Regions from separate parts of the Actinorectispora metalli genome, predicted to be linked through region 1. Evidence: riboswitches for the same ligand, from Rfam matches in the RefSeq annotation. Region 1 holds a riboswitch; each other region holds the start of a gene.

Region 1 (4,985 bases):
CAGCTCATCGAGGACGGCTCAGGCAAGCCCGTCACCCTGCCCGGCAACGCCTTCCTCGAGGTCGTGCTGAACCCGGCGGCCGCCCACGACGGCAACGGCAACTCGACCTACCCCGGCCCCCGCAAGTTCGAGACCCCGGGCCTGGGCAACACCAAGGCCGTGGCGATCACCGGCGACTTCGAGGCGCACCTGACGATCGGCCTCGGCGCCGGCCACAAGACGCTGTTCAACGTCTACACGCTGAGCAATCCCACCCGCGTCGTCATCGACATCGGGCACTGAGCCCAGGAGGGAGACCGCCATGCTCCGCACGCTGTTGGCTCTCACCATGGCGCTGGTCGCGGCGGTCGTCGCGACCCCGGCGGCAAGCGCGACCCACGTCGGCGAGGTCACCGACCTCCGCACCGGCAAGCACGAGTACTTCGACCGGCTCGTCATCGACGTCCGCGGACCGGCGCCGCAGGTGCTGTTCCAGAAGTACGTGCCGCAGCTCACCGAGGACGGCTCGGGCAACCCGGTCTCGCTGCCGGGCAACGCCTTCCTCCAGGTGACGCTGTCGCCCCTGGCGGGCTACGACGACAACTTCGAGCCCACCTACACCGGTCCCCGCAAGTTCACCACGCCCGCACTGAGCAACGTCAGGGCCGTGGCGATCACCGGGGACTTCGAGGCCACCTTCACCGTCGGCCTCGGTGTGAACCACAAGTCCCTGTTCCGGGTCTTCACGCTGAGCAATCCGACCCGGGTGGTCATCGACATCGGGCACTAGCCCAGGACCGGGCGCCCGTGAGTGGGCCGCGCCCACTCACGGACGTTCACCCGCCGGTTTCCGAATTCGGCGCGGTGACCTCCTTGGACTGCGAGGAGCCCTGCTGGCGCAGGAAGATGCCGAGCACGATCAACGCGCCGACGGCCAGGAACTCGCTCTGCCAGTTCTGCATGGACTGGAACCAGAACTCCTCGTCGCCGAGGAACTCCCACACACTCACCGGCGGCTTGCCGAGCAGGGCCTGCTGGTCGTTGTACTCGGCGGAGCCGCCGATCAGGTGCAGCACGAACGACACCCCGAAGAGCAGGAACATCGCGATGGACAGGCTGTTGCGGTACAGCACGTTCACCAGCCCACCCCATTTGGCGGGTGTCGGGGAGTCGACCCGCAGGTCACCAGGGTGCCGGTCCTTGGCGTGCAGCGGCTTGGACTCCGGCGAGCCCTTCTGCACCAGCCACGCGGTGAGCACCACGTAGGCGCCCATCTGCAGAAACTCCGACTCCCAGTTCTCGAAGGTGGCCTCGACGAAGTGCCCACTCCCGAGATAGCTCCAGAAGTCCTCGGCGGCCCGGCCGTGGTCGGCCAGCTCGGAGTTGTTCGCCTGCCAGCCGAAGATGCTCTGCAGAATGAGGAACAGCAGGAACGCGCCGAACATGATCAGCGCCAGCCCGTTGTCGTGCAGAAAGCGTTTCACCGTGGACCTCCTGGTTCGAGGTGTCCCCCGATCTTGCTACGGCCATACCCGGCCCGCTCGGCGGAGAATCCCCGGCTCTCAGCGGAACGAGCGCACCGTCTCGGTGCCAGACCGCGACCCGTCGACCCAGCTCAGGTACCGCCGCGCCGACCGGGCGACGGCGTCTTTGGCGTCGGCGGCGATGGTCCGGCCGGGCCACCCGCCGTGGACACGGGTGAACTCGTACGGCTCGACCCGGCCCGCGACGACCCGCACATCGCGTTCGGGCAGCGGCAGGAAGCCGGGGTAGTTGCGCATGAACGACACGTGCGCGAGGTCGGGCCCCACGGTCATGGTGTCGCCGACGAGCAGCCTGCCGCCGTGCCGCGCCCAATGCGCGACGGCGCTGCCCTCGAAGTGGCCGCCGCACTGCACGAGCGTGATCCCCGGCAGCACCTCGAGGGTGTCCGACCAGAACTTCACCGCGGAATCGGGACGCGCCACCCAGTCCCGGTCGGCCTCGGCGAGGTGGATCGGCGCGCCGCCGAAGGCCCGGCTCCACTCGACCTGAACGCCGTAGAAGTGCGGGTGGCTGATCGCGATGGCCGCGATGCCGCCGAGTTCCGCGATCCGTTCGATGCCCGCTTGGTCGATGAACCCGACGCAGTCCCACAGCAGGTTGCCTTCTGGCGTGCGGACCAGCAGCGCACGCTGCCCGATCGCGACGGGGGCCGTCACCGCGACCTCGTACAGGTCCGGTTCCAACTCGGTGATCCGCGTCCGGTGGCCCGCCGCGGCGAGCTCACCCAGGGTCGTCCAACCCTGGGCGCCGGGCGGCGGCGACTGGCGTTCGTCGGCGCAGATCGCGCAGCCGGTGGGCGGCTGTTCGGACTCGGCGTACTGCACACCGCACGCGGTACAGATCCAAGGCGTCATGGCTGGCTCCTTCAGCAGGGAAGCGCTGTCGCCAGGCAGTCTCAAACCTCAACCGGACTGGAGGTCAAGCCGTCCGCTGCCGCCACGCCAGACATCCCCCGCCCGCCCGGGGGCACGGCCCTTCTCGAGCCTATCGGCGCGCCAAACACCGCGGAGGCCGGAAAGCCGAAGTTGTGGATAGCCAGGGCGGCTGTGGACAACACGCCGGGGGCGCGCGGTTCCGCGCCGGGCTGTTTCGCCGGATCTGGTAAAAGCGATCTCCGGCGCCGTCCGCCTGAGGCCGCGCGTCCGCCCCCGAGTCGGTGCTGTCGCCGAGCCGATGATTGTCCGCCCGAGCCGGTGCCAGTTGGCCCGAGACGGTCGTTCCCAGTCCAGGGACCGTCGCCGTCCGGCGCGGGACGTCACAGAATCGACCATCGGCGGGTTCGGCCCGACTACGATGAGCCGACGAATCGGCGGGGCGCGAGGAACCCGGTGGGAATCCGGGGTGGTCGCGCCACTGTGACCGGGGAGCGCACGACCCAACCCATGACCACCGCGGGCGCGGGAAGGTCGGGGGAGTGCGCGTCGATCCGGGAGCCAGGAGACTCGGCTCCGCCGAAGACCTCGACGAACGGGGCGCGAAACCCCGAGGAGGGACCTGGAGTGAGCGCGCGCATCCTGCTCCTGTCCACTGCGGACACCGATCTGCTCGCCGCCAAGGCATCCGGGGGTGACTACCGGGTCGCCAACCCCGCGCGGGTGCAGCCCGAGGCGGTGGCGGAACTGCTGACCGGCGTGGACATCGCGGTGGTCCGCCTCCTCGGCGGCCGCCGCGCCTGGGAGGGCGGGCTGGACGCGGTGCTCGCCGCGGGCATCCCCACCGTCTGCCTCGGCGGCGAGGCCACCCCCGACGCCGAGCTCATGGCCGCCTCCACGGTGCCCGCGGGCGTCGCCGCGGAGGCGCTGGCTTACCTGGTCGAGGGCGGCCCGGCCAACCTCGGCGAACTGGCGCGCTTCCTGTCCGACACGGTGCTGCTCACCGGCGAGGGCTTCGCGCCGCCGGAGAAGACCGCCCAGTTCGGCGTGCACGGCGACCGCGCGGCGGACGCCGCCCGCCCCACCGTGGGCATCGTCTTCTACCGGGCCCACGAACTGGCGGGCAACACCGCGTTCGTGGACGGGCTCGCCGAGGCCATCGAGGCGGCGGGCGGCAACGCGCGGCCGGTGTTCTGCGGTTCGCTGCGCGGGCTCGGCGAGGCCGACAGCGAGGGGCTCCGGCAGCTCCTGACGGGCTGCGACGCGATCATCGCCACCGTGCTCGCCGCGGGCGGCGCGGTCGCCGCCGACGCCAGCGCCGGGGGCGACGAGGACTCCTGGGACGCGGGCGCCCTCGCCGAACTCGACGTTCCCGTATTGCAGGGCCTGTGCCTGACCAGCCCCCGCGCGACCTGGGCGGACTCCGACGCCGCGCTGACCCCGATGGACGCCGCCATGCAGGTCGCGATCCCGGAGTTCGACGGCAGGCTCATCGGGGTGCCGTTCTCGTTCAAGGAGACCGGCGCCGACGACATCCCCGTCTACGTGCCCGACCCCGAGCGCGCCGCCCGGCTCGCGGGTACCGCCGTGAAGCTGGCCAGGCTGCGGCACGTGCCCAACGCCGAGAAGAAGCTGGCCGTGGTGCTGTCGTCCTATCCGACCAAGCACTCCCGCGTAGGCAACGCCGTCGGCCTGGACACCCCAGCCTCGGCGGTGGTGTTGTTCCACCGGCTGGCGGCGGCGGGCTACGACCTCGGCGGCCTCGATCCGTCCACACTGGACGGGGACACGCTGATCCACCGGCTCATCGCCGCGGGCGGTCACGATGTGGAGTGGCTGACCGAGGAGCAGTTGCAGCAGGCCAAGGTGCGGGTGCCGCTGGCCCGCTACCGCGAGTGGTTCGACCGGCTGCCCGACGCGCTGCGCGAGCCGATGCTGGCGCACTGGGGGCAGCCACCGGGGCAGCTGTACACCGACGGCGACAGCATCTGCGTCGCGTCGCTGTGCTTCGGCAACGTGGTGCTGATCATCCAGCCGCCGCGCGGGTTCGGCGAGAACCCGGTCGCGATCTACCACGACCCCGACCTGCCGCCCTCGCACCACTACCTGGCCGCCTACCGCTGGCTGGAGGAGGACTTCGGCGCGCATGCCGTGCTGCACCTCGGCAAGCACGGCACCCTGGAGTGGCTGCCCGGCAAGGGCGTCGGCCTCGCCCAGGACTGCCCGCCCGACGCGGTGCTCGGCGACCTGCCGCTGGTCTACCCGTTCATCGTCAACGACCCCGGCGAGGGCACCCAGGCCAAGCGCCGCGCGCACGCGGTGATCGTGGACCACATGATCCCGCCGATGGCCCGCGCCGACACCTACGGCGACATGGCCAAACTCGAGCAGCTGCTGGACGAGTACGCCACCGTGCAGGCGCTGGACCCGGCGAAGCTGCCCACGCTGCGTGCCCAGATCTGGACGCTGATCACCTCCGCGCAGCTGCACCGCGACCTGCACCAGGACGAGGCGCCCGACGAGGAGTCCTTCGACGACTTCCTGCTGCACGTCGACGGCTATCTGTGCGAGATCAAGGACGTGCAGATC
Region 2 (4,985 bases), 2.1 Mb from region 1:
TCTGGACGCCCGCAGGGCGAGTGAGACGCCGGAACCCGCACCGGTCATCGTGCAGCAGTACCTGAAGTCCGACGGCGAGCTCAGGGTGTTCGTCATCGGCGAGGAGCTGTTCGCCTACCGGGTGGTCAAGCACGATCCGGCCCAGCTCTGGGTCGACCCGGACGCGGTGAGCGTCGAACCCACCGAGGTGCCCCCGTTCCTCGGGGAGCAGTTACTCGGGCTGGCCAAGCGCTGGCGGCTGTCGGTCGCGGCCTTCGACCTGCTCGTCGTGGACGGCAAGCCGGTCTTCCTCGAGGTGAACGTGAACTGCGACTGGCGCTGGTTCGAGCACCGCGCCGACCGGACCGACGTCTCCGACCTGCTGCATGACTGGGTCGCCACGAAGTTCGAACAACTTCGTGAAACAAGTCACATAAGCTGAGCGTTGGACGGGCGCAGTTCGTAATTATCTTCAGGCGCTGGAATGGCGTAACGCCGAGGCGTCGGCGGTTACGCCCGCGGTCGAATGGACTCCTTCCCACTGGTCCGGCTGGGGCGATTTTTCGCGTTCGCTCCCGTTCGGCGGGCTTGAGCCTCTAGGCTGCGCTCCGCCCCCGTAGCCCAATCGGTAGAGGCAGGCCCCTTAAAAGGGTCCAAGTGACGGTTCGAATCCGTCCGGGGGCACAGCGCGGGTCTCGGTAGAGAAGAACCCGCCTCACCTGCGGTTTTGCCTGAGTCGCCTGGGCGTAGGCGACTCGGCGGCCTCTCCTGCGTTGTCCAGCGCTCACCCTGAAGTGATCTGTGCGACGCGCCCAAACGGTCGCGCCCAATACACATTGTGATCTTGTTGTGATCAATTTGTGTCCGGTCTGGTGGGCTTTCGACCGCGTCGCGCATTACCCGTTTCGCATTACCGCCGCAGCGGGATGCGATGATGAAAGCAGGCGATGGCAACCAGGAAGCCGGTGTGAATCCGGCGCGGTGCCGCCACTGTGACCGGGGAACGAACCCACCGACAGCCACTGTCCCCTCGAGGGGATGGGAAGGCCGGGAACGTGTCGATCCGGCAGCCAGGAGACTGGAGCCACTCGCCTCCTCACCACGGACATCGGGGCGGACTTCCCCGAGAGAGGGCGGCAACCATGTCGGCACCCTTGGGGCGTCTCGCGGCTCTGGCCGCGGCGGTGCTGATCGGCTCGACCGCCTGCACGGGCGGCGCAGGCGCGCCCGCACCGGTCAACGGCCAGGACTGCATCACCTCCTTCGATGCCTCGACCGACTACTTCCCGGTCAAGTCCGAGCTTCGGCATGCCCGCAACCTCAGCCTCAGCTACCACCGCAGCTACCAGGTGCTGACCGTCAACCAGCCCTACCCCGGCGGAAAGCCGGAGTCCTACGTGCTGCTGCGCTGCGGTGCGCCCAAGCCGACGCTGCCCGCCGAGTTGGCGAACGCCCCGGTCGTGCAGACGCCGATCCGCAGCCTCTTCTCCGCCTCCACCACCCACCTCCCGCTGCTGGCCGAGTTGGACAAGGTAGACGTGCTGACCGGCGTGTCCAGCGCGAGCTTCGTGATCTCGCCCGCCGTGCGGGAACGCATCGCCGCGGGCAAGGTCGCCGAGTACGCGCCCGCCAACCAGCTGGACGCCGAGAAGGTGATCGCGGCCAAGCCCGACCTGCTGATGACCGGCGGCTTCGACGACCCCGGCTACGGCGCGCTGCGCAACGCGGGCATCCCCGTGCTGCCCAACGCCGAATGGCTGGAGGCCACCCCGCTGGGCCGCGCCGAGTGGCTCAAGGCCATGGCGGCGCTGACCGGCTCGGAGGCCACGGCGCGGGAGACCTTCGACCGCATCGAACGCGACTACAACAGCACCGCGGCCAAGGCCAAAGGCGCGCAGAAGACGCCCGTGCTCCCCGGCGTGATGCTCCAGGGCACCTGGGTCGCGCCTGCGGGCGGCAGCTTCCTCGGCACGCTGCTGGCCGACGCGGGCGGCAGCTACCCGTGGGCGGACCGGCCGGAGACGGCCAGCCTGAAGCTGGACTTCGAGACGGTCTTCGCCGCCGCGGGCGCCGCCCCGGTCTGGCTGGTCGACCGCACCTGGGCCACCACCGCCGACGCCATCGCCGAGGACGGCCGCTACGCCGAGTTGGCCGCCGTGAAGTCCGGTGCGGTGTGGACCAACGCCAAGGTCACCACGCCCTCGGGCGGCACCGACTACTACGAGCGCGGCGTCACCAGGCCCGACCTCGTGCTCGGCGACCTGGTCGCCATCCTGCACCCCGAGCTGTCGCCGGGACACGAATTCGCCTTCTACCGCCCGGTGCCGCGGCCGTGACCAACGGCCTGCCTGCCGGTACCCGGCTGCGGCGCAGGCTGACGCTGCTGGGACTGCTGCTGGCCACCGGCATCGGACTGGTACTGGCCACCGCGATCGGCTCGGTCTCGGTCCCGGTGGACGAGACGGTGCGGGTGCTGTTCGGCCTGCCGACGCACGATCCGCGCTGGGAGGTCGTGATCGGCACGGTCCGGCTGCCCAAGGCGATCACCGCCGCGCTGGCGGGCGCTGGACTGGGCGTCGCGGGCCTACAGTTGCAGACCCTGTTCCGCAACGCGCTGGCCGAGCCATACGTGCTGGGGGTCAGCGCCGGGGCGAGCCTCGGCGTGGCGCTGGCGATCATGGGCACCGTCAGCGTCGGCGGCATGTTCACGGCGGGACTCGCGCCGACCAGCCGGATCGGCATGGTGCTGGCCGCCTCGCTCGGCGCTGGTGTCGTGCTCGCGGGGGTGCTGGTGCTCTCCCGCTGGGTGCGCTCGGCGGTGACGCTGCTGGTGATCGGGGTGATGGTGGGCGCGGCCACCAGCGCCGTGGTCAGCCTGCTGCTGAACCTGACCAATCCCGAACGGGCCCAGCAGTTCCTGGCCTGGGGGCTGGGCAGCTTCGCCGGAAACACCTGGTCCGACCTGGCCGTGTTCGCGCCGACGGTGGCGGCCGGGCTGCTGATCGGGCTGCTCATGGTCAAACCGCTGAACGCCTTGCTGCTCGGCGAGAGCTACGCCCGCACGATGGGCCTGCCGGTGCGCGGGGCAAGGGCGCTGACGCTGGTCAGCTCGTCGCTGCTGGCCGGGGCGGTGACCGCGTTCTGCGGGCCGGTCGCCTTCCTCGGCATCGCCGTGCCGCACCTGGCGAGGATCGCCGTCGGCACCTCCGACCACCGGGTGCTGGTGCCCACCACGCTGCTGATGGGCTCGGTGATCGCGCTGGCCTGCTCGATCGCCGTCGCGCTGCCCGGTGGGGGTGCGGTGCTGCCGCTGAACGTGGTCACCGCGCTGCTGGGCGCGCCGATCGTGGTCACCGTGCTGCTGCGCAGCAAGCGGCTCGCGGCGGGGGCGGTCACATGAGCCTGCGGCTGGACGGGCTCGGCGTCGGCTACCCCGGCCGCACCGTGCTGGCCGACCTGCACGCGGAGGCGCCCGGCGGGCGGCTCACCGTGCTGTTGGGCCCCAACGGAACCGGGAAGTCGACGCTGCTGCGCACGGTGGCCGGGTTGCAGCGACCGCTGGGCGGCCGGGCGCTGCTGACCGGGGAGCCCCTGGACGGGCTGAGCCCCGCCGAGCGGGCCCGGCGCATCGCGGTGGTGCTCACCGAGCGGATCGACGTCGGGCTGCTCTCGGTGCGGGAGCTCATCGGGCTTGGCCGCTACCCGCACACCTCGCTGTTCGGCGCGCTGGACGAGCAGGACTGGCAGGTCGTCGACTGGGCGATGACGGCCGTCGGCGTGACCGCGCTGGCCGACCGGCTGGTCGGCGAGTTGTCAGACGGCGAGCGCCAGCGGGTGCTGACCGCGCGGGCGTTGGCCCAGCAGCCGAGGATGCTGTTGTTAGACGAGCCCAGCGCCTACCTGGACGCGCCGTCCAGGGTGGCGCTGCTCGGTCTGCTGCGCAGGCTGGCCCGGCAGGAAGGGCTGACCATCGTGGTGTCCACCCACGACCTGGAACTGGCGCTGCGCGTCGCCGACCACGCCTGGCTGGTCGACCGCGCGGGCGCGCTGCACAGCGGGACGCCCGCCGAGCTGACCGACCGGGGGCTGATCGCCGCCAGTTTCGACACCCCCGAGCTGGCCTTCGACGCGGGCACCGGCTCGTTTCGGCTGCGTGAGGAGCCAGTATGAGCGGGATGGCCGTGGAAGCTGCGGGCGTGAGCCTGGACGCCAAGGCGCTCCGCGAGATCGAGGTGCCGGTGTGAGTCTGGTCGCCGAGGCGTTCCGCGAGATCGCCGTGCTTGGCTCGTTCTTCGAGGTCGGCACCGATGGCCGCCGCCGGGACGGCGAACGCGGCGGCACCCTGGCCGAGCTGTACTCCGGTGACCAGCTGGGCGGGCTGATCGACGATTTCGCCCGGCGCATGGGCACCGCCGAACGCCGGGTGGCCGCCTCGATCCTGTTCCAGGGCCACGCCGCCAGGATCTTCTCGCCCGCGCTGGGCGCGGCCCTGGCCCGTGGCGTACTGCCGGACCTCGACCCGCGGTCCCTGCGCTGGCGGGCCGCGCCCGGCGCTTCGGTCGCCCTGCACGCCCAAGCCCTGACGGGCACCGAACTGCCCTGGGCAGGCACGCGGGCACCCGCCGAACTCACCGGCGCCGACCGCGACCGGATCGCGGCCCTGCTCGTCGAGCAGGTGATCGACCGCAACCTCCGCCCCCTGCTGACCGCCATCCGCGCCGAGGTGCGGCTCGCCGACAACCTCATGTGGGGCAACGCCGCGTCCTCGTTGGCGGGCGTCACGCGCATGCTGGAGTCGAGCCCGTTCCCGGCGGGCCCGGCGATCCAGCTCACCGAGGCCCTGCTGGCGGTGCCGCCGCTCCAGGGCAGCGGCGTGTTCCACCACGTCGCGGGCATCACCGCGTTCCGCCGCCGCAACTGCTGCCTGTACTACCGCGTCCCCGGCGCGGGCATGTGCGGAGACTGCGGCCTGCCCGCCGCCCGCCGCTGACACCGCCCTCAGGAGG
Region 3 (4,985 bases), 2.4 Mb from region 1:
CTCCCGCAGCGCCGTCCAGCGGTCGGGCTGGGTGATCGACGCGCCCGCGAAGTGGTCGACGTGCAGGGTGCCGCGGGCGGCCCTGGTGTCGGCGTAGTTCGGGTGGGCACCCAGGGTTTCCGCCAGCTCGCAGGAGGTCTCGTAGGCGGCGAGCGCGATCTCCTCGGCGATGCGGGTGGACAGCGTCAGCGCCTCCGGCGAGTCGAACGGCAGCCGCAGCGCGAACAGGACATCCGCCAGCCCCATCACGCCAAGGCCCACCGGACGCCACTGCCGGTTGCTGCCCGACGCGGCCTGCGTCGGGTAGTAGGAGAGGTCGATCGTGCGGTCCAGGAACGTCACCGCGGTGCGCACGGTGTCGGACAGCCGCGCGAAGTCCACGCCGTCGGCGGTCAGGTGCGCGGCGAGGTTGACCGAGCCGAGGTTGCACACGGCGGTGGCCTCGTCGCTGGTCACCTCCAGGATCTCGGTGCACAGGTTGGACAGGTGCACCACGTTGCCGGGCAACGCGGTCTGGTTGCACGCGCGGTTGGACGCGTCCTTGAAGGTCATCCAGCCGTTCCCGGTCTGCGCCAGCGTCTTCATCATGCGGCCGTACAGGCTGCGCGCGGGCACCTGGCGGACGGCGATATCGCGGCCCTCGGCTGCGCGGTAGGCGCGGTCGAACTCCTCGCCCCACAGGTCCACCAGCTCGGGGGTGTCCTTGGGGTCGAACAGCGACCACTGGCCGTCGGCTTCGACGCGGCGCATGAACTCGTCGCAGACCCACATCGCGAGGTTCAGGTTGTGGGTGCGGCGGGCCTCGTCGCCGGTGTTGTCCCGAAGCTCGAGGAACTCCTCGACATCGGCGTGCCAGGGCTCGAGGTAGACGCAGGCCGCGCCCTTGCGGCGGCCGCCCTGGTTCACCGCGGCCACCGAGGAGTCCAACGTGCGCAGCCACGGCACGATGCCGTTGGAGCGGCCGTTGGTGCCGCGGATCAGCGAACCGCGGGAGCGCACCCGGCTCCAGGAGATGCCGATGCCGCCCGCGTACTTGGACAGCCGGGCCACCTCCCCGTAGCGCTGGTAGATCGCCTCCAGTTCGTCGCGCGGCGAGTCCAGCAGGAAGCAGGAGGACAGCTGGGGGCGCCGGGTCCCGGCGTTGAACAGCGTCGGTGAGCTGGGCAGATAAGCCAGCCTGCTGAGCAGGTCGTACAACCGGGCCGCCTCCGCGACCGTCTCGGACAGGCCTGCCGCGACCCGCAGCAGGAAGTGCTGCGGGGCCTCCAGCACCTGCCGGGTCTCCGGGTGACGCAGCAGGTACCGGTCGTAGACGGTGCGCAGCCCGAAGTACTCGAAGCGGTCGTCGGCCTCGACGCGGACCAGGTCGCACAGCGCGGCGGCGTTGTCGGCGACGAAACGGGCGGTGTGGTCGGCGATGAGGCCCTCGGCGTGCGCGGCGGCGACCGAGGACGGGAAGTCCACCGCGCCGCCGTCGGCGGCCTCCTGGCGGATCAGGCCCGCCAGCAGCCGGGCGGCGAGTTTGGAGTACTGCGGGTCCTCGCCGATCAGGTCGGCCGCGGCGCGCACCGCGAGCTCGGTCGACTCGCGGCGGCCGGTGTGCGGGGTGCGGCCCCTGCGGACCGCGTCGACCACCCGGTCGACGTCCACATCGGACAGATCGGCGGCGTGCGCGGCGATGTCGCCGGTGAGCACGTCGAGATCGGAAACCCCGGGTGCCGCGATGGCATCCGTGACGGTCACTGCTCTCTCCTCGCGAGCTAGACGAAAGCCCGGGGCGCGAGGAGCACAACGGCTGATGAGGGCGCGACAAAACCCCAGCCGTCGCGGGTTTTCCCTCGAAACCCAGGACACGCGCACGCACCTCGCGTGCGCACCGTCGGCAGGTCTTCGGACTCGCGGGCACGTGCCGGTCGGCCGACCGGCACTTCCTACTGACCGTCGCTTCCCGTGTCGCTCACACAGTGCTTCGTTGACGGCGGTCGTTCCCGCTCACCGCTGCGGGGCAGTCCCGGTTTCGCACCGGGTTCCCTGTTGGAGAGCTGTCGCTCCTTGCCTCGCCCGGTCTGGCTGACCGGGCGAACCAACGGCAAGGGTGATCATACATATAGTGGCGCCAGAAAATCTGACCACTACCTGTTGGGTGTGTCGCGCTCCAAACGGCTCGTGATCAGCCAGTCACGCCTTGCAGACTGGGCAGGTAGCCGTGCCGCTGTCCGGCCGCGTTGGGGTGGTAGGACTCGTTGCGGTTGGTGAGGCTGAGGGTGTTGATCCAGGCGGGCGAGCCGCAGACGCCGTGGTGGTCGAACACCCAGCGGGTGTCCACGAACCGCACGCCGCTCGCGGCGGCCTGCTCCTGCATGACGGCGGCGAGCGTGTCGGCGCCGCGGTTGAGCATGGCTCGTTTGGCCGCGCTCAGCGTGGCGGCGCAGCCGTTGGATGGCGTGAACAGCCTCGGGTAGCCCAGCACCACCACATGGGCGTTCGGGGCCCGGCCCTTGACCTCGGCGAAGAGCCGGTTCAGGTTGCCGCGCAACGGACCGCGGGCATTCGCCTCGCCTTGGGCGACCGCCTGCTCGCAGGCGGCCTCGCTCTGTAGGTGGCAGGTGGTCAGCACGTCGACGAAGCCGATGTCGTTGCCGCCCGCGGTCATCGTGACCAGGTCGGTGCCGCCGTTGAGCGCACCGAGTTGGCCCGCGACGACCTCGCCGGTGGTGGCGCCGGAACAGGCGGCGAAGGAGAACGAGCCCACCTGGTGCATGTCCTTCCACAGCACGGGATACGCCTTGGGGCTGCGGGCGCAGCCTCCTCCGCTGTACGGGCCGCCGGTGCCGACGCCGGAGGAGTAGGAGTCGCCAAGTGCCACGTAGTCGATCGGGGCCTTGGCCGCGGCGGCGGGAGTGACGGCTGCCGCGAGTGTGATCAGGACGGCGACGAGTAGTCGATGAGCGCGCACGGAAGCCTCCGGGAAAGGCGGGAATTCGGGCGGAACGCCCTTAAAGGGCTACCATGTTGATCATGCCTCGGCCGCGCCAAGCACCCGATTTCATCCGGTGGGGGACCACCCGGTGAGTTTCTTGTACAACGCGTTGGACACCGGCTCGCCGTCGTCCACCACGTTGTAGATCCCGCTCGGCACGGTCAATGCCGCCACGAGTGCCTGCCCGACGGCGTCGATGTGCAGACAGGACACCAGATCCGTCCGCGCGGTGTTCGTTCCCGACCCGTACAGCAGGCCGAAACGCAGCACGACACCGTTGCGGCCGTCACTGGCGAAACGCTCGGTCTCGGCCTCAGCGGCCAGCGCGGAACGCAGGTGGTCGGCGACGGCGCGGACCGGGGTGCGCTCGTCGGCGGGCTCGCCGGGCGGGTAGATGAAGACGATGCTCGGCTGCACGTAGGTCAGCACGCCGTTGTCCAGCGCCGCGTCCACCAGCAGCCGGGACGCCTTGGTCCGCAGGCGATCGTTCTCCGCCCAGGCGCTGGGCAGACCGCGGCGCTCCGCGGGCGGAATCCGGGTCGCGAGGTGGTAGATCACGTCGATGCCGCGGGTCGCTTCGTGCAGCGCGGCCTCATCGAACAGATCCAACTCGTCGCGGCTGGGCGCAAGCACCTCGTGTGAGCCCAGCAGCGGAACCAGCGCCCGGCCCAGCACTCCTGAGCCGCCCGTGATCAGAATCCGCATCGGTCCAATCCCCCCATGACCCGACTGTCCGCCTCCTTCAAGTCGTGCGCACGCGAATCTGTTCCCCATGGAAAGGTTTTCACGTTCACCCTTCGTCCGTGTCGTGCTCATGTGCAGGCCACGATCGGCGGGTTGGGTGGGTCGACTGCCCACCACCACTGGGAGGACCCCATGTCGTTGAACCGTCGAGACCTGCTGCGCGCCGCCGCTGCCGCCGGTGGACTCGGCCTGGCCTGGCCGCTGAGCAGCACGCTCTCCCCCGCCCAGGCCCGGGCCGCCGCCGAGGCGCTCGGCGCGTCCTGGGATGCCGCGCCGTTCACCCTCGGCGTCGGCTCCGGCGACCCGCTGGCCGACAGCGTCGTGCTCTGGAGCAGGCTGGCCCCGGAACCGCTGGCCGACACCCAGAAGCTCGCCGACACCGTCGAGGTCGAGTGGACCGTGGCCACCGACCGCGACCTGCGGCGCCGCGTCCGGTGCGGCAAGGTCGCCGCCACCGCGGCGGGCGGGCACAGCATCCGAGTCGCCGTCGACGGGCTCGAACCGGGCCGGGCCTACTTCTACGGTTTCACCGCGCTGGGCAAGCGCAGCCGCACCGGCCGCACCCGCACCGCGCCCGTGGGCAAGGTGGACTCGGTCCGCTTCGCCTCCGCCAACTGCCAGGCCTTCCACGACGGCTTCTACGCCGCCCACAAGGGGATCGCCGCGGAGAACCTTGACTTCGTGGTGCACCTCGGTGACTACATCTACGAGCACGGCAAGGTCGGCGGCGACCACGTCCGCGACCACGAGAGCGGTGAGATCCTCACCCTCGCCGACTACCGGCGCCGCCACGCGCTGTACAAGGGCGACCCGTCGCTGCGTGCCGCGCACGCCGCGCACCCGTGGTTCGTGACCTGGGACGACCACCACGTGTATCAACTAACAACAGCATAGCACGTCTTCCAGCACCGGCCCGGCCGCTGAACGGGGGTTAGCGGACGCGCGTATTCGCTGGTGGGAGGGTTACAGTGGGGCATGAACGAGTCGGAGACCTCCCGTAATCCGGGCGATGGCCGTTCGCCCCTGGAGTGCTTCAAGGCGGGGGGCGGTGTGCTCGACTCCCTGAGTCCGTTGTCGCGGGCCATCCTTGAGGATGCCGAACTGAGTTGGCGTGAACGCCATGACCCCGTTTTCGCTGGTGGCGAGTTCGAACGTTGGCCGATTAAGACTCCGCCGCATTCTTGGGGCTGATCAGTCCGGTGCGGCAGCAGTCAGAGCGGATCACGAAAATCCAGGCCGCACCCGAGACGGCGGATTGAGG
Region 4 (4,985 bases), 3.3 Mb from region 1:
AGGAACAGTTGGATCAGTCGCCGGGGCATTTTCCGACCGGACACCTTGTCTTTGAGGCCCATAGGAGCCACTCTGGGGGCCAATCTCCACGATTTGGAGAGCCAATCTCAAGAAAGTGGCCTGATATGGGTGCCAATACTCGAGCAAGCGGTTCCCAATTGGCCCGGTTGCTCGCGAACTGGCACACCGGTGCCGCCCGTAGCACATACCTCACCCTGGCCATCGCCTTGCGCGGCCTGATCATCGACGGCCGGCTGGCGACCGGCGTCCGCATGCCTGCCGAACGCGAACTCGCCGACGTGCTCGGCGTGAGCCGCAACACGATCACCGCCGCCTACAGCGGGCTGCGCGACGCCGGGTTCCTGCTCAGCCGCAAGGGCGCGGGCAGTTGGACGGCGTTGCCGCCCGGTCGCGAGGTGCACCCCAGCGGACAGTGGGTCGCCACCGGTGAGGGCGAGGTGATCGACCTCAGCTGCGCGACCCATCCCGCGCCGCCGCGGCTGGCCGACGCGATCCGGGAGGCCGCCGAGCACATCCATGTCTACGCGGGCTCCCACGGCTACTTCCCGCTCGGCCTGCCCGAACTGCGCGCCGCGATCGCCGCGCGTTATGAACGACGCGGCCTGCCCACCACCGAAGCCCACATCATGATCACCAACGGCGCGCAGCAGGCGTTGGACCTGGTGCTCCGGCTGCTGGTCGCCCCCGGCGACGCGGTGCTCACCGAGATGCCGACGTACCCCAACGCGCTGGAGGCCCTACAGGTGGCCCGCGCCCGGATGGTCGGCTACGGCCTGCCGCACGACGGCTGGGACATCGAGGCGCTGACCGACGCGATCACCAGGGCCAGGGCGCGACTCGCGTTCCTGCTGCCCGACTTCCACAATCCCACCGGCCACCTCATGGACGAGCCCGGCAGGCGGGCGGTGGTCGAGGCCGCCCACGCCGCGGGCACCGACGTGGTCATCGACGAGAGCTTCGTCGACTTCTGCCTCGACGACGTGCCCATGCCCGCCCCGGTCGCCGCCTTCGACCGCCGCGGCCGCGTGATCACCCTGGGCGGCTTGAGCAAACCCCTATGGGGTGGGCTGCGCATTGGCTGGATCCGCGCCGACCCGGCTGTGCTGCAACGGATCGCGCCCATCCGGCTGGCCGCCGACATGTGCGGTCCCGTGCTCGATCAGCTTGTCGCCCTTGAACTCCTGCGGGACTCCGATGATCTGCTGGGGCTGCGCAGGAAGGCACTGTGTGAACGCCGCGACGCACTGACCACGGCCCTGCGCGCGGCCCTCCCCGACTGGCGCTTCGCGGTACCACCCGGCGGCGCTTCCCTCTGGGTGGAACTGGATGCCCCGATCAGCACCGCGCTGGTCCGGGCCGCGAGCGCCCACGGCGTCCGCCTTGTCCCCGGCCCCCGCTTCGGCCTCGGCGGCACCCTGGAACGCTTCCTCCGCCTGCCCTACACCGCGGCGCCGGACCAACTCACCGAAGCCGTCCGCCGCATCACCCTGGCCCGCGAAGACGTAGCCCAAGGCGCCCCAGCAGAACCCTTCTATCCCGCGATCGTGGCCTAAGAACGCGGGTCGCCGAGCCGCTGGTTTTCGCGACCGAAGTGGAGTGGTTCAACCTGCGGCATCATGCCCAGTTCCGCGGAATGTTGGTGCACAGGGACTTGGGCCAGACCAAGACCACGCAGGGCAACACCGAGGTCAAGTCCTTCGTCCAGCGCTTGTGCGCCGAGCGAGGGAGGCGCGCGGCCTGCCGCCGCGACCCCGAAAGACCGAAGCCGTGCGGCGTCGATGGTCGACGGCCGCACGACTTCGGTCCGCTGTCGGATCAGAGCGCGGCCACGGACCTCGCACTGGCCGAATCCGAGCGGGTGCCGGTCGCTCGTTCCAGAAGTAGGCCGGAGACCAGTCCGAGGGTGGCCCAGAGTGCGGCCAGTTCCGCCAGTGAGGCGAGGCGGAATTCCCAGATCACCGCCGCGGGCACGTCCGATGGAATCGTGTCCGGGCTCGCCGGGAACACGATGATCAGCAGTGCGTACGCGGCCACGGTGACGACCGCGGTCACGGTCGCGCGCAGGGACTCCTGCCAGGTGGTGGGCAGCCTGCGATGCAGTGCGAGCGCCAACAGTGCCACGGCGACGCTCGCGGCCATGAACGCCAAATAGAACAGCGTTCGCTGGTCGACTGTCTCCGGATCACCGACGGCGGGCGGATTGGCGGGGTACTTGATCATGGGGAGGAGCGCCACCGCCACGAAGCCCGCGGTCGCGAGGGCCACGCTGTGACCGAAGTCGGTCCGGCCCGGCAGCCCGGTCCTGAGCAGCGCGAAGGCGACGGCGAAGACCGCGCCGAGCACCAGCGCCACGATCAGCACCGCGAGCATCCCGCCGACGATCTGCATCGGCCGGGACACCAACTCCTCCGCATGCGAATGGCCCGCCCCGGCCTCCGCATGGGAGTGACCCGCCCCGGCACGGGCCTCCTCGATGGCCAGCGCCTTGCGGATCGGCACCTCGACGACCAGCAGCGAGACCAGCGCGGCCACCAACCCGGCGGCCAGACCACCGAGCAGCGTGCTGCGGAAAAGGGCGCCAAAGGACAGCGTCTTGTCTGTCATGTGGCGTCCCGTCAGTGACACGGAACGGCGAGCGCGTGCCTGCCGTCGTGGAAGAACTCGTGCAGCACCTGGGCGTTGGCCGCGAGCAGCAGCCCGTTTTCCTGCAGCGCCAGGTAGGCCACCACCAGCCCGACAACGGCGAGGAGGTAGGCCCAGATCGGAACGGAAATCGCGGGCTGTCGACTGAGAGCAGGCGACGTCATGGCGATCAAACCTTCTTCCATCTCTCGTGGAACGGTTGCATGTCGCCGCGGCCGGTCTCCTGACTCCCGGATCAACGCTCCCTCGGCCTTCCCACCCGGCACTGGAAATACTGGGCAGTGGCGCAGACGAGGGGTGCTCCCCGATTACAGTGGCGAGGACCGCGCCGGACTCACACCGGCTTCCCGATCACCGCGGCCCTCCGACCGTAGCAATCCACTAGCCCGCCAAGGTCACCGTACGATGCCGGATGGGTCACCGGTGCTCGCATCGCGGCCGAGCAAGTCACCACACCGCGCGCACAGGAGCGCATGACGGTGCCCCACATGTAGATGATGGGAAGTACATCTCACTAGGTCTCATCTGAGCTTGGTCGAACCCCAACTTCAGGGCAGATGACCAGCTCTGGAAATTTGTGATGCGGTGAAGGCTCGGCACACCATGGCGGTCGACGCGGTGGTCATCGGAGTCGCCGGCGTGTTGGAACGACCCGAGGAGCTGGTGTTGGCCCGACCCGACGGTACTGGCGAACTGCGGCGAATCGGGCTATCACTGCCGCTCTCGCCTCTGTGCGAAACCAGGCCGGACAGCAGGTCCGGTTGACCGGTGCTCTGCGGGGCCAGGTGTCCAGTCGGGTATTTCGGGCGGCCCCGCACCGAGTATCAGCCCGTGCACCCGATGCTGGTGGCGGAGGCGCGGGCGGAGGTCTCCGGGGAGTCTTTCGCCGACCGCTTGCGGCCCCGCGTGCATCGCCTAAGACCCGACCTCGCCATCGACGACATCGACTCCTCGACGGCTGATCGCCGAACGTTGAGATTTCCTGGTTGACGGTGATCGGGGTGTGCGCGATAGGAATATATTGTTCGGCAACCTCAAATGGGAATTGAGGTTGCCGAACAAGCTGAATTGCTATGCGGCTGCTAGCAATGCGTTGTCTCCGCCGTTGGCAGTGTGCTCAGTTCGTGTTCCACTTGCAGTTCGCGGTCATGCTTGTTTCCACGCTCAGATGCTTTCCGTGCTGCGTTCCGCAGAGGTAGTACCGCCGACCGTCGTGCTCCACGGCGAAGGTGCCGTCGCCACGGTGCCACACTCCGCGGTCGCCCTGAAGGCCGGAGCAGTGTTGGAAGATGACGTTGTCACTCTGATCGGGTGAGAGAAGCGTATCGAGGCACATCGTGGATCCGAGGGTGATGCGCTTGGTGCTCTCGTTGTAGCCGAGGGCCTGGTTCGGTGAGTGCTCGTCGCAGGTGTCCAGCAACAATGAGCCAAACGTGTTGTAGGTGCTGGCACACAGGCCGGTGGCCACATGGCGGAACCCCGCCTGCGGCTCGGCCGCGGCGGACGACGCCGCGGCCGCGATGGTCACCCCGACTGCCGCGGCCACAGTGGCCACCAGCGCAACCAGTCTGGATACCAACGATGCATTGCTTTTCACGTTAACGATTCCTTTACTTACAGGGATACCGGCACCGACTCATGCCCTGTGAGTAGGATTTAGGACCGATTGAAGTACAACAACTGCCTATTTCCCATACCCTCACGGTATGGAAGTCGAGGGACGACACCTGCGGGTGGTTCGCGCCATTGCCGACGAGGGCAGCCTCACGAAAGCAGCGGCCGCTCTCGGTTTGCCGCAACCCGCGCTTTCCCGTCAACTCCACCGGCTGGAGCAGGCCCTCGGCGGGGAATTGTTCATCCGCGATCGCAAGGGAGCCCGGCCCACCGAGCTCGGCCGCTACCTACTCGCCAGGGCGAATGTCGTGCTACCTGTGCTGGATGAGATCAACACGGCATCGTGCCAGCGAGGCGTGAGCTCGCGCCTGGTTCGCTATGGCGCGGCGGAGAGCCCGTTCGCTGCCGGCCTGCTGCCTCATCTGCGCGAGCTCGTACCCGGCGTCGAAGTCAACATGCGCACCGAGAAATCGAACAGCACGCTGATCAACCTGGTTGGGGCGGGTCGGTTGGACCTTGCCGCCCTGACCGAGTTTCCTGGCTTCGAACTCCCGCTGCGGGCCGGCCTCACCAGGCACACCGTGGTGACGGAACCGATGTTCGTGCTTGTCGCCGACGATCACCCTGCCGCCAGAGCCACCCAGGTGGCCCTCGCCGATCTTGCCGGTGCGGACTGGGTGCTGCGTCCACCCGATGACAACCGCTTC

What was found. A riboswitch is a leader RNA that binds a small molecule or an ion and turns the genes downstream of it on or off. The one in region 1 is predicted to bind cobalamin.
Region 2: it holds a riboswitch for cobalamin, as region 1 does, so the genes downstream of both, ACU6XJ_RS08395 (ABC transporter substrate-binding protein) here and cobN (cobaltochelatase subunit CobN) in region 1, are expected to answer to the same signal.
Region 3: it holds a riboswitch for cobalamin, as region 1 does, so the genes downstream of both, ACU6XJ_RS07205 (ribonucleoside-diphosphate reductase subunit alpha) here and cobN (cobaltochelatase subunit CobN) in region 1, are expected to answer to the same signal.
Region 4: it holds a riboswitch for cobalamin, as region 1 does, so the genes downstream of both, ACU6XJ_RS02900 (CbtB domain-containing protein) here and cobN (cobaltochelatase subunit CobN) in region 1, are expected to answer to the same signal.

What each region holds. Positions count from the first base shown of each region.
Region 1 covers NZ_JBREYE010000001.1:3,931,932-3,936,916, forward strand. Annotated here, with positions in the region: gene ACU6XJ_RS18530 (AMIN-like domain-containing (lipo)protein) at 1-282, shown strand, start outside; gene ACU6XJ_RS18535 (AMIN-like domain-containing (lipo)protein) at 302-769, shown strand; gene ACU6XJ_RS18540 (DUF6766 family protein) at 816-1,463, opposite strand; gene ACU6XJ_RS18545 (MBL fold metallo-hydrolase) at 1,542-2,378, opposite strand; cobalamin riboswitch at 2,843-2,968, shown strand; gene cobN (cobaltochelatase subunit CobN) at 3,024-4,985, shown strand, end outside.
Region 2 covers NZ_JBREYE010000001.1:1,828,389-1,833,373, reverse strand. Annotated here, with positions in the region: gene ACU6XJ_RS08405 (ATP-grasp domain-containing protein) at 1-421, shown strand, start outside; tRNA gene ACU6XJ_RS08400 (tRNA-Leu) at 590-663, shown strand; cobalamin riboswitch at 877-1,073, shown strand; gene ACU6XJ_RS08395 (ABC transporter substrate-binding protein) at 1,122-2,315, shown strand; gene ACU6XJ_RS08390 (FecCD family ABC transporter permease) at 2,312-3,379, shown strand; gene ACU6XJ_RS08385 (ABC transporter ATP-binding protein) at 3,376-4,149, shown strand; gene ACU6XJ_RS08380 ((2Fe-2S)-binding protein) at 4,220-4,969, shown strand; gene pqqD (pyrroloquinoline quinone biosynthesis peptide chaperone PqqD) at 4,978-4,985, opposite strand, start outside.
Region 3 covers NZ_JBREYE010000001.1:1,571,034-1,576,018, forward strand. Annotated here, with positions in the region: gene ACU6XJ_RS07205 (ribonucleoside-diphosphate reductase subunit alpha) at 1-1,743, opposite strand, end outside; cobalamin riboswitch at 1,865-2,103, opposite strand; gene ACU6XJ_RS07210 (SGNH/GDSL hydrolase family protein) at 2,171-2,956, opposite strand; gene ACU6XJ_RS07215 (NAD-dependent epimerase/dehydratase family protein) at 3,047-3,685, opposite strand; gene ACU6XJ_RS07220 (alkaline phosphatase D family protein) at 3,857-4,618, shown strand.
Region 4 covers NZ_JBREYE010000001.1:634,329-639,313, reverse strand. Annotated here, with positions in the region: gene yczE (membrane protein YczE) at 1-29, opposite strand, end outside; gene yczR (MocR-like transcription factor YczR) at 159-1,574, shown strand; gene ACU6XJ_RS02905 (CbtA family protein) at 1,837-2,625, opposite strand; gene ACU6XJ_RS02900 (CbtB domain-containing protein) at 2,637-2,828, opposite strand; cobalamin riboswitch at 2,861-3,052, opposite strand; gene ACU6XJ_RS02895 (hypothetical protein) at 3,782-4,192, opposite strand; gene ACU6XJ_RS02890 (LysR family transcriptional regulator) at 4,371-4,985, shown strand, end outside.